One region of the Nitrospirillum guanabarense genome, then DNA from elsewhere that is predicted to be linked to it. Evidence: predicted binding sites of a transcription regulator. Region 1 holds the regulator's gene; the other holds the start of a gene.
The links. The regulator LexA, encoded in region 1, represses DNA repair genes until DNA is damaged. The targets are predictions, from matches to a motif close to ATGTTCTANTTTGGTTC.

Region 1 (5,329 bases):
CGCGAGCTGATCGCCAGCCGCGTGGCCGAGCGCCTGACGGGCGCGCCCGCCATGATCGCCATCGCGCTGCTGAATGGGGAGCAGACGGGCATTCCCCCGGATGACCTGCAGGCCATGCGCGTCTCGGGCCTGCAGCACATCCTGTCCATCTCCGGACTGCACATCAGCCTGGTGGCGGCGCTGTTCTATTTCTTCGCCCGCGCGGCCCTGGCGCTGTGGGAGGGCGTGGCGTTGCGCCATCCCATCAAGAAGTACGCCGCCGCCTTCGCCATCCTGGCGACGCTCGCCTACATGATGCTGGTCGGGGCGCAGGTGCCCACCTTGCGCTCCGTCCTCATGACGGCGCTGGCCATGGTGGCCATCCTGGCCGACCGTTCGGTCCTGAGCCCCCGGGCCATCGCCGTTGCCGGCATCCTCTGCCTGCTGTACCAGCCGGAGCAGTTGCCCGGCCCCAGTTTCCAGATGAGCTTCGGCGCCGTGCTGGCGCTGATCAGCGCCTACGAGGTGCTGCGCGAGCCGATGAACCGCTGGCGCAAGGAGGGCGGCTGGCCACGGCGCGCCCTGCTGTTCGTGGGCGGGCTGTGCCTGACCTCCATCATCTCCACCATCGCCACCATGCCGTTCTGCCTCTACCACTTCCAGCAGGTGGCCAATTACGGCGTGCTGGCCAACCTGATCGGCATTCCCATCACCGAGCTGTGGATCATGCCGCTGTGCCTGCTGGCCTATGTCGCCATGCCCTTCCATCTGGAGGGCTGGATCATCGACATGATCGGCTGGGGCTGCGAGGGCATCCTGTGGACCGCGCGCGTCACCGCCGCCTTGCCGGGGGCCGCGCTGCACGGCGCCGCCCTGTCCGACCTGGCCTTCGGCCTGATGGTGGGCGGCGGCCTGTGGCTCATGCTGTGGCGCCGCCGCTGGCGCCTGATCGGCTTGGCGCCCATCGCGCTCGGCTGCGTGCTGGCGCCGTTGACGCCCCGGCCGGACATGGTGGTGTCGGGCGGCGGCACCATGGTGGCGGTGCGTGACGGCGGCGGCAAGCTGTGGCTGTCGTCCTCGCGCGGTGGCGGCTTCGAGGTGGAGACCTGGGGCAAGCGCGATGGCGGGGAGGGGCGCCCGCCCGCCTGGCCCACCGTGGGCACGGATGACGGCAGCCTGCGCTGCGACAGCCTGGGATGCCTCTACCACCCCGATCTCTATCGTCCTGGACCGGCGCGATCCGGCGGCGCCCGAAGGCCGGTTGGTGGCCATCGCCTGGACCCGCGACGCCCTGGCGGAGGATTGCGACAACGCCGACCTGGTGATCTCCCGCGTGCCGGCGGCCGGCTGCGACGCCCCCCGCGTCATCGGCCCTGACGTGCTGGCCGCCTGCGGCGCCCATGCCCTGTACTTCGAACGCGGCGGTGTACGCATCGAGACGGTACACGACCCGCAAAGCAAACGGCCCTGGGACTGAGGTGGCCAGGGCCGCTGTCTAGTCCAGGATGTCTGGTCAATAGCGGCGGAACAGGCCGACCAGGCGGCCCTGAACCCGCACCCGGTCGGCACCGAACACCCGCGTTTCATAGGTGGGGTTGGCGGGCTCCAGCGCGATGGAGTTGTTCTTGCGGCGCAGGCGCTTCAGCGTCACCTCGGCTGCGTCGACCAAGGCGACGACGATGGCGCCGTTCTCCGCCGTTTCGCAGCGTTGGATGATGACGGTGTCACCGTCATGAATGCCAGCCTCCACCATGCTGTCGCCCGCCACTTCCAGGGCGTAGTGCTCGCCGATGCCCAGCATGGAGACGGGGATGTCGATGGTGCTGCCACTGTCACGCAGCGCTTCGATGGGCAGGCCGGCGGCGATGCGGCCGTACAGCGGCAGGCTGACGGCGCCGATGGCATCGCCGGCATCCCGGCCGGGCAGGCCCGCCTGGAAGTCCGCCTTGATGACATTGGGCTTGAAGCGGGGTTCCACGTCCGCCGGCGCCGCGGCGGCGGCCTTCTTGGGTGCCGGCGTCGTCTCCGGCAGGCGCAGCACCTCCAGCGCCCGGGCGCGGTGGGGCAGGCGGCGGATGAAGCCACGCTCCTCCAGTCCGGTGATCAGCCGATGGATGCCGGACTTGGACTTGAGGCCCAAGGCATCCTTCATCTCATCGAATGAGGGGGAGACGCCGCCTTCACCCAGATGCTGGTGGATGTACAGCAGCAGCTCCTGTTGCTTCCGCGTCAGCATATCGCCCCCTTCGCTGTGTCGAGCCGCTAGATATGGAACAAACCCGAAACGTACTGGCCATGTTCTATTTTGGTTCACGGCCCACGTCAAGGGTCAGCGATGAAAAACCATCAGACGATGACAGATTTAGGGCGGGTTCGGGGCTCGGGACCTTAAATCTCGTCCAGTGGGACGATATCCACCACCGTGCCGGCCTCGGCGGCGGGGGCATGGGGCGGGCGGACGATCAGGCAATCCGCCGCCGCTAGGCGACTCAGCATGGAGCTGTCCTGCTGGCTGAAGGTCGCCACGCCGGGCAACGCGCCATCGCCGGGCACCAGGGCGGCACGCAGATAATCCTGCCGGCGGTCGTTGGCGGGCAGGGGGGTGGCCAGCACGGCCCGCGCCCTGGGCAACTCGGCCGGGGCCAGCCCTCGCATCCGGCGCAGCGCCGGCACCAGGAACAGGATGGCGCACACCAGGCTGGAGACGGGGTTGCCCGGCAAGCCCAGCAGGGGTGTGCCGCCCAGGCGGCCGAACATCAGCGGCTTGCCCGGCCGCATGGCGATCTTCCAGAAGTCGAGTTCAAGCCCCTCGCCGCCCAGCGCGCCGCGCACCAGATCGTATTCGCCGACGGAGGCGCCGCCGGTGGTGACCAGCAGATCGCAGCCGGTGGCCCCCCGCGCCAGGGTGGCCAGGGCGTCGGCGTCATCGGGGGCGATGCCCAGGTTGACCGGGATGCCGCCATGGCGCCGCACCAGGGCGGCCAGGGCCAGGCCATTGCTGCTGACGATCTGGCCGGGGCCTAGCGGCTCCCCCGGCATCACCACCTCGTCGCCCGTGGCCAGGATGGCGACGCGGGGGCGGCGGTGCACGGTGAGGAAGGGGTGGTTCATGGCGGCGGCCAGGGCCAGGTCGCGCACGGTCAGGCGGCGGCCGGCCTTCAGGCCCACGGTTCCGGCGGTGAAGTCCAGGCCGGCGGCGCGCACCCAGCGGCCGGGCCTGCCTTCGCGCACCCGCACGCTGTCGCCCAGGTCGTCGCAGTCCTCCTGCAGCGCCACGGTGTCGGCGCCCTCGGGCATGACGCTGCCGGTGAACAGGCGCACGGCCTGGCCCGGGCCCACCGCGCCGGCGAACGGCCGACCGGCCGGCGCCTCGCCGATCCGGGCGAGGGTGACGGGCAGAGTGCCCAGGTCCGGCCCCCGCACCGCCCAGCCGTCCATGGCGGAGACGGCGGCCGGCGGCTGCGTCACCCGGGCCACGACATCGGCCGCCAGCACGCGGCCCAGCGCCTCGCCCACCCCCACCAGTTCGCCGCCCAGGGGCTGGAACTGCGAGAGGATGCGGGCCAGCGCTTCATCAACGGGGATCATGGATGGCCTGCAGGTCAGGAGTTTTCCGCACGGTAGGGGCCGCTCTTGCCACCGTCCTTGGCGATCAGGCGGATATCGGCGATGACCATGCCTTTATCCACCGCCTTGCACATGTCGTACAGCGTCAGGGCGGCGACGCTGACGGCGGTCAGCGCCTCCATCTCCACGCCGGTGCGGCCCTTCAGCTTGGCCGTGGCCTCGATCTCCACGGCGTTGTCCTCAGGCAGGCAGGTCAGGTCCACCGTCACCTTGGTCAGGGCCAGCGGGTGGCAGAGGGGGATCAGGTCGGGGGTGCGCTTGGCCGCCATGATGCCGGCCAGCCGCGCCACGCCCAAGACATCGCCCTTGCCCATCTGGCCCGCCTGGATCAGGGCCAGGGTCTCCGCCTTCATGGTCACGCGGCCGCGGGCGGTCGCCAGGCGCTCCGTCTCCGCCTTGTCGGAAACGTCGACCATCACCGCCCGGCCGGCGGCGTCGAAATGGGTGAGGCCGCTGGTCTCGGCCATCTCAGGCCACCGCCTGGTCCAGGCCCAGCAGGGCGCGGGTGGCGGCCGCCACGTCGGCCTGGCGCATCAGCGACTCACCCACCAGGAAGCGGCGGGCGCCCACGATTTCCATGCGCAGCAGGTCCTGGGGATGATAAAGGCCGCTTTCCGCCACCAGGTGGCGGCCGGGGGGAACCATGCCGGCCAGCATCTCGGTGGTGGCGAGATCGATGGACAGGGTCTTGAGATTACGGTTGTTCACGCCCAGCAGACCGCCGGGCAGGGCCAGGGCGCGGCGCATCTCCTCGATGTCGTGCACCTCGACCAGCACGTCCATGCCCCATCCGGTGGCGGCGCCATACAGCTCCAGCGCCTGGGCGTCGTCCAGCGCCGCCATGATCAGCAGGATGCAGTCGGCCCCCAGGGCGCGGGCCTCGGCCACCTGATAGGTGTCCAGCATGAAGTCCTTGCGCAGCACCGGCAGGTCGCAGGCGGCGCGCGCCGCCACCAGGTACTCGTCCGCCCCCTGGAAATAGGGCACGTCGGTCAACACCGACAGGCAGGCGGCCCCGCCTTCCTGATAGGCCCGGGCCAGGGCGGGGGGATCGAAATCCTCCCGGATCAGGCCCTTGCTGGGGCTGGCCTTCTTGATTTCGGCGATGAGGGCGTAGAGGCCGGCGTCGACCTTGGCCTGCAAGGCCCGGGCGAAGCCCCGGGTGGGGCCGGCGTCGCGCGCCGCCTGTTCCACCTCGGCCAGGGGGCGGGCGGCTTTGCGGGCGGCGATATGCTCACGCTTGTCGGCGCAAATCCGGGCCAGGACGTCTGCTGCGTCGCTCATGCGCGCGCTCCTTCAATCTCTTCCGCCGCCGGGGGCGGCAAGGGGCTCTTCCGCCACGGGGGGCGGCAGGGGGCAATGATGGGCCAGGGCCGCCAGCTTGGCGGCGGCGCGGCCGTCGTCCAGGGCCTGGGCCGCCTGAGCCACGCCATCAGGCAAGGTGGTGGCCTTGTCGGCGACGATCAAGGCGGCGGCCGCGTTGATCAGCACAATGTCACGATAGGCGCCCTTTTCCCCCGCCAGCACGGCGCGCAGGGCACGGGCGTTCTCCACCGCGTCGCCGCCCCGGATGTCCTGGGGCCGGGCGCGGAGCAGGCCGGCGTCGTCCGGCGTCACCTGGAAGCGGCGGATGGCGCCGTGGCGCAGCTCCGCCACGTGGGTGGCGCCGGTGGTGGTGATCTCATCCAGCCCGTCCTCGCCGCTGACCACCCAGGCGACCTCC
Region 2 (5,329 bases), 670 kb from region 1:
AGGCCATCGAGGACGCCCGTGCCCTGATCCAGTACTCGTTCGACAAGAACGAATGGCTGCCCTTCGGCCGCCGCTTCGTGGTGCTGAACGAAGTGGCCGGCGGCTTCGGCCCCTATGAGAACGACCAGTCCTTCCGCCGCCTGAAGAGCTTCCAGAGCCAGGGCGTCGGCCTCATCACCATCAAGCGCTGCGAAAGCGACATCTGGAAGCTGCTGGAGAAGGAGTTCATCTCCGTCCGCGATGCGCTGAAGATGACCGACGCCGACCTGGAAAAGCGCTACGGCATCGACGTGTGGACGGGCCACAGCGGCCTGACCGACCTGCGCGCCTGGGCGCAGGAGACGCTGACCGCGTTCGAGAAGGCCGGCCTGTTCCCCGCCACCGAGCGCGCGGACGCCGAGGCGGCCTCGGCCGAGTAAGCGCCCCTCCCTTTCCTGGATCGGGCCCGGCCCCACCCCTGTAAGCGGGCGGGCCGGGCCCTTTCCGTTTCAAGGATACCTCGCCCTTGGTCCGTTTCGAGAATGTGGGCCTGCGCTATGGCACCGGGCCTGAGGTGCTGCGCGACATCAGCTTCGAACTGGCGCCCGGGTCCTTCCATTTCCTGACCGGCCCCACCGGCGCCGGCAAATCCAGCCTGCTGAAGCTGCTGTACCTGGCGGAACGGCCGTCGCGCGGCCTGATCACCCTGCTGGGCCACCCCCTGTCCAAGACCCCGCGCAAGGCCCTGCCGGCCATCCGACGGGAAATCGGCGTGGTGTTCCAGGACTTCCGCCTGATGAACCACCTGACGGTGTTCGACAACGTGGCCCTGCCCCTGCGCCTGGCCGGCCAGGATGAGACCCATGTGCAGGAAAGCGTGACGGAACTCCTGTCCTGGGTGGGGCTGAAGGCCAAGCTGGACGAGCGGCCCCTGCGCCTGTCGGGCGGGCAGAAGCAGCTGGTGGCCATCGCCCGCGCCGTCGTCACCCGACCCAAGCTGATCATCGCGGACGAGCCCACGGGCAACATCGACCGCGAGATGAGCCTGCGCATCATGCGGCTGTTCATCGAGCTGAACAAACTGGGCACCACCTGCCTGGTGGCGACGCACGACATGGTGCTGGTCGACCGGCTGCAGAAGCCGGTGATGGAGCTGTATGAAGGCAAGCTGGCCGATTCCGGCTGGTGGATGGAGGGGGCGGCCAGCAACGCCGTTGGCCCGGCCCAGGCCCCGGCGCCGCCCCTCGGCTCAGACGACCTTTCGCCGGACTTTTGACCCAGCGCAAATCGCCGGCACCGCCACCAGTGTTAAGCTCCCCTTCAGGGTTGTCCCTTACCCTGGGGTCAGAGGAATAACGCCCAAACGCGGAGTCGGCTTCAAGGCCAATTCCTGCTATCCAGACGATATAGACATCATCCCTGCCCGGCCCCACCACCGCCGGCCCCTGACGGAGTGCACACCCCGGTGACCAACCCCGCCCGCGAGACCACCGCCCCCCGGGCCGAAAGCCCGGCTGACCACTACATGGACGATATCCAGGCCACAGGCGCCGTGCCCTTCATCCTGGTGCACCTGGCCTGCCTGGGCGCCATCTGGACGGGGGTCTACTGGCAGGACGTGGCCCTGGCCGTCGGCCTCTACGGCCTGCGTATGTTCGGCATCACCGGCGGCTATCACCGCTATTTCTCGCACCGTGCCTATAAGACCAGCCGCTGGTTCCAGTTCATCCTGGCCTTCATCGCCCAGACGTCAGCCCAGCGCGGCATCCTGTGGTGGGCGGCCAAGCACCGTCACCATCACCGCTATTCCGACACCCCCGCGGACGTGCATTCCCCGGTGCAGCGCGGCTTCTGGTACGCGCACATGGGGTGGATCTTCACCGCGCGCCACGACAAGACCGACCTGGCCGCCGTGCCGGACCTGGCCAAGTTCCCCGAGTTGCGCTTCCTGGACCGGTTCCATTACCTGCCCGCCTTCATCCTGGCCGTCGCCGTGTGGTTCGCGGCCGGCTGGTCGGGTCTGGTGGTGGGCTTCTTCTGGAGCACCATCGCCACCTACCACGGCACCTTCTGCATCAACTCCCTGGCCCATGTGTACGGCCGCCGCCGCTACCTGACCGGCGACGACAGCCGCAACAACTGGTGGTTCGCCCTGCTGACCATGGGCGAGGGCTGGCACAACAACCACCATGCCTACCAGAGTGCCGCCTGCCAGGGTTTCCGCTGGTGGGAGGTGGACACCACCTACTACATCCTGAAGGCGCTTTCCTGGGTGGGCGTCACCTGGGACCTGCACCGCCCGCCGGCCGCCGTGGTGCGGGGCGAGCAGCGCCTGGGCAAGGCCATCATCGAGAAGGCCGCCGGCCAGTTGGCCGACACCTTCCATGTGGAGCAGATCGCCGCCCGCCTACAGGCCACCCTGGCCGACACCCCTTCGCTGGCCGACGTGAAGGCCGAATTGCAGCACAAGCTGCAGAACGCCCGCGCCCAGGCCGAGGCCATGCTGGCCTCGCTGCACATGCCCGAGCTTCATATGCCCGCCATGCCCAGCCTGCCGGAGCTGCACATGCCGAGCATGCCCACCCTGCCGACGCGAGAGGAATTGAAGGAGCGGGCCGCCGCCATGTTCGTGCGCACCTCTTCCATGGACGATATCGTCGACCGGGCCCGCCAGATGCTCATCGAAGCCGTCTGCGCCCGTCTGGCCGTCGCCGCCGCCTGAGCCGGCCGCTGCCCCAAGGGAAGGCCGCCCCGGAACTGCTGGGGCGGCCTTTTTTGCTGCCTGGCAGGAGCGTTGGCGGCGCAAATGTTCATGTTGTGTTCTTGTTTTGCCGGGCGTAGGCTGCCCTCCGGGTAACGGAGGACGCCATGGTCGACATCCTGGATGACCGCCCGCTGAAGGGCCGGGGCACCATCTCCAACCGCGTGGGCCGGTTCGAGGCCCATGCCCGCATGCGCACCGACGACGGCTGGGCCCGGGCGGGCCATGACGGCTGGGATGAGGAGGCGGATCTGGAGGTGGCCGCCGCCACGCAGGTGCGCCTGGACGCCTCGCGCAGCGTCATCAGCTACAACGACAGCCCGGACGTGAATTTCGATCGCTCCATCAACCCCTACCGGGGGTGTGAGCATGGCTGCGTCTATTGCTTCGCCCGGCCCAGCCACGCCTATCTGGGCCATTCGCCGGGCCTGGACTTCGAGACCATCCTCTACGCCAAGCGCGACGCCCCGGCCCTGCTGGCCAAGGAGCTGCGGGCCAGGGGCTACACGCCCCAGCCCATCGCCCTGGGCGCCAACACCGACGCCTACCAGCCCATCGAGCGGACGGAGCGCATCACCCGCGGCGTGCTGGAGGTGCTGCGCGATTTCCGTCACCCGGTGGGCATCATCACCAAGTCGCCCCTGGTCCTGCGCGACCTGGACATCCTGGCGCCCATGGCGGCGGACGGTCTGGCGCGCGTCTCCGTCTCCATCACCACCCTGGACCGCGGGCTGGCCCGCAAGCTGGAGCCGCGCGCCGGCACGCCGCAACGGCGCCTGGATGCCGTACGCCAGCTGTCGCAGGCGGGCGTGCCCGTCAGCGTCCTGGCCTCCCCCATGATCCCGGCGCTCAACGACGCCGAACTGGAGAGCATCCTGGCGGCCGCCAAGGAGGCTGGGGCGACCCAAGGCCATTACATCCTGCTGCGCCTGCCGCGCGAATTGGCGGACCTTATGGAAGAATGGCTGCGCCTGCATGCGCCCGACCGGGCCGACCATGTGCTGAGCCTGATCCGCCAGTGCCGCGACGGCGGCCGTAACCATGCCGAATTCGGCACCCGCATGCGCGGCACCGGCCCCTATGCCCAGCTGCTGGCCGCCCGCTACAAGCTGGCGGTCAAGCGCCTGGGCCTGGACCAGCGGCGCTGGAGCATGCGCTGTGATCTGTTCCGGCCCCCTCCCCAAGCGGGGGACCAACTGGCGCTCTTCTGAGCGCGCCAATGACAAAAGCCGGCCCCATGAGGGACCGGCCTTCGCTTACGGCTTGTCGCCGGCGCCAGGGCGCTGGACGGATCAGAACTGGGTGACGCCAGCCTGGATCAGGTACAGACGGGCGATGTCGGCGGTGCCGTCGGTGCCCTTGATGCTCTTCATGGTATCCACGGCCTTCTGCTTCTGGCCGGCGGCCAGATAGGCCTGGACCAGGCGCAGCTTGGCCTCTTCCGGATACTTCAACTGATCCTTCTTGATGCCGGCCTGGATGACCTCGATGGCCTTGGCGGCGTTGCCCAGGGCCAAGTATTGCGTGCCGACCTTGACCAGCTGCTTGCCGTCAGGCTGCGCGGCGGCTTCCTTCTCGTCGTCGGGCAGCTTGCGCTGATCGTCGTCCACCTGCTTGCCGGCCATGTCGGCCAGGCGCTTCTCGCGGTCGCCCTGGGCCTTGCCCAGGATGCCGGCCTTGAAGCCTTTGTCCATCGTCGCCTTGGCTTCGGCGCCCAGGCCATCGCTCATGGCCAGCTGCGCGAATTCCAGGTACGGGCCCGGATCCTTCACCAAACCGGCACCGATCTGCAGGCGCAGCACATCGATCTGCAGGCGGTTGGAATTGAAGCCCGGCAGCTTCTGCACGCCGCGGATGACGCTTTCCCAGCTTTCCTGATCCGGGTAGTTGATCAGCAGCCGTTCCATCGCCTCAACGAAGGCGGGCTTGTGATCCATGCTGTATTCGGCGCTGGCGACGGTCTGCAGCAGCGTCTTGGACGGCTTGCCGCCCTGGGCCTGGATCATGGCGCGCGCGGCCTTGGAGGCGTTGGCGTAGTCCTTTTGATCCAGGTAAATCTGGATGGCCAGTTCCTTCAGACGGTTCTCGGTACCGCCGTCCTTGTAGTAGCGGTCGGAAGCGGCGGAGAACTTCGCGTAGTTCTTCACGCTGAAGTAGGCCTCGGCAATCAACTTGTCACGGTTCACCTTGTCGGCGTCCGCCAGCTGGCAGCTGGTCAGGGTCGCTTCCAGCGACTTGGCGAAGTTGCCCATGTCCTTCTGGCCGCTGTAAGCGGAAGCGCGCAGCGTCTCGAAGGTGCAGGTCTCGAAAGCCGACTTCGTCTTGCTGTTCTTCTCAGCCTCGTCGATCTTGTCCAAGGCTTCCTTGAACTTGCCCGCCTTCAGCGCGTTCTGGGCTTCCTGCAGCGGCTTGCCGACTTCCGGGCTGAACTTCTTGGCGTCGGCGGCCTGGGCCGGCGTGGTGGCGCTGATGACAACGGCGCCGCCCATGGTGAGCGCCGAGGCGAGCAGTGCGGCACGAAGGAAGTGCTTGGCGATCATTCCGAGGACTTTACCTGCTTTGTTGAAGGGCTGGACCGACGAGCGGCCC

Region 2: the regulator LexA is predicted to act here: its motif matches at 2,786-2,802, upstream of UAA55_RS27370 (PA0069 family radical SAM protein).

The regions. Positions count from the first base shown of each region.
Region 1 covers NZ_JAYEER010000004.1:1,350,457-1,355,785, reverse strand. Annotated here, with positions in the region: gene UAA55_RS24240 (ComEC/Rec2 family competence protein) at 1-1,356, shown strand, start outside; gene lexA (transcriptional repressor LexA) at 1,493-2,215, opposite strand; gene UAA55_RS24230 (molybdopterin molybdotransferase MoeA) at 2,368-3,567, opposite strand; gene moaC (cyclic pyranopterin monophosphate synthase MoaC) at 3,582-4,073, opposite strand; gene trpC (indole-3-glycerol phosphate synthase TrpC) at 4,075-4,890, opposite strand; gene trpD (anthranilate phosphoribosyltransferase) at 4,903-5,329, opposite strand, start outside.
Region 2 covers NZ_JAYEER010000004.1:2,016,396-2,021,724, forward strand. Annotated here, with positions in the region: gene UAA55_RS27355 (hypothetical protein) at 1-419, shown strand, start outside; gene ftsE (cell division ATP-binding protein FtsE) at 506-1,255, shown strand; gene UAA55_RS27365 (acyl-CoA desaturase) at 1,445-2,701, shown strand; gene UAA55_RS27370 (PA0069 family radical SAM protein) at 2,848-3,951, shown strand; gene UAA55_RS27375 (hypothetical protein) at 4,033-5,280, opposite strand.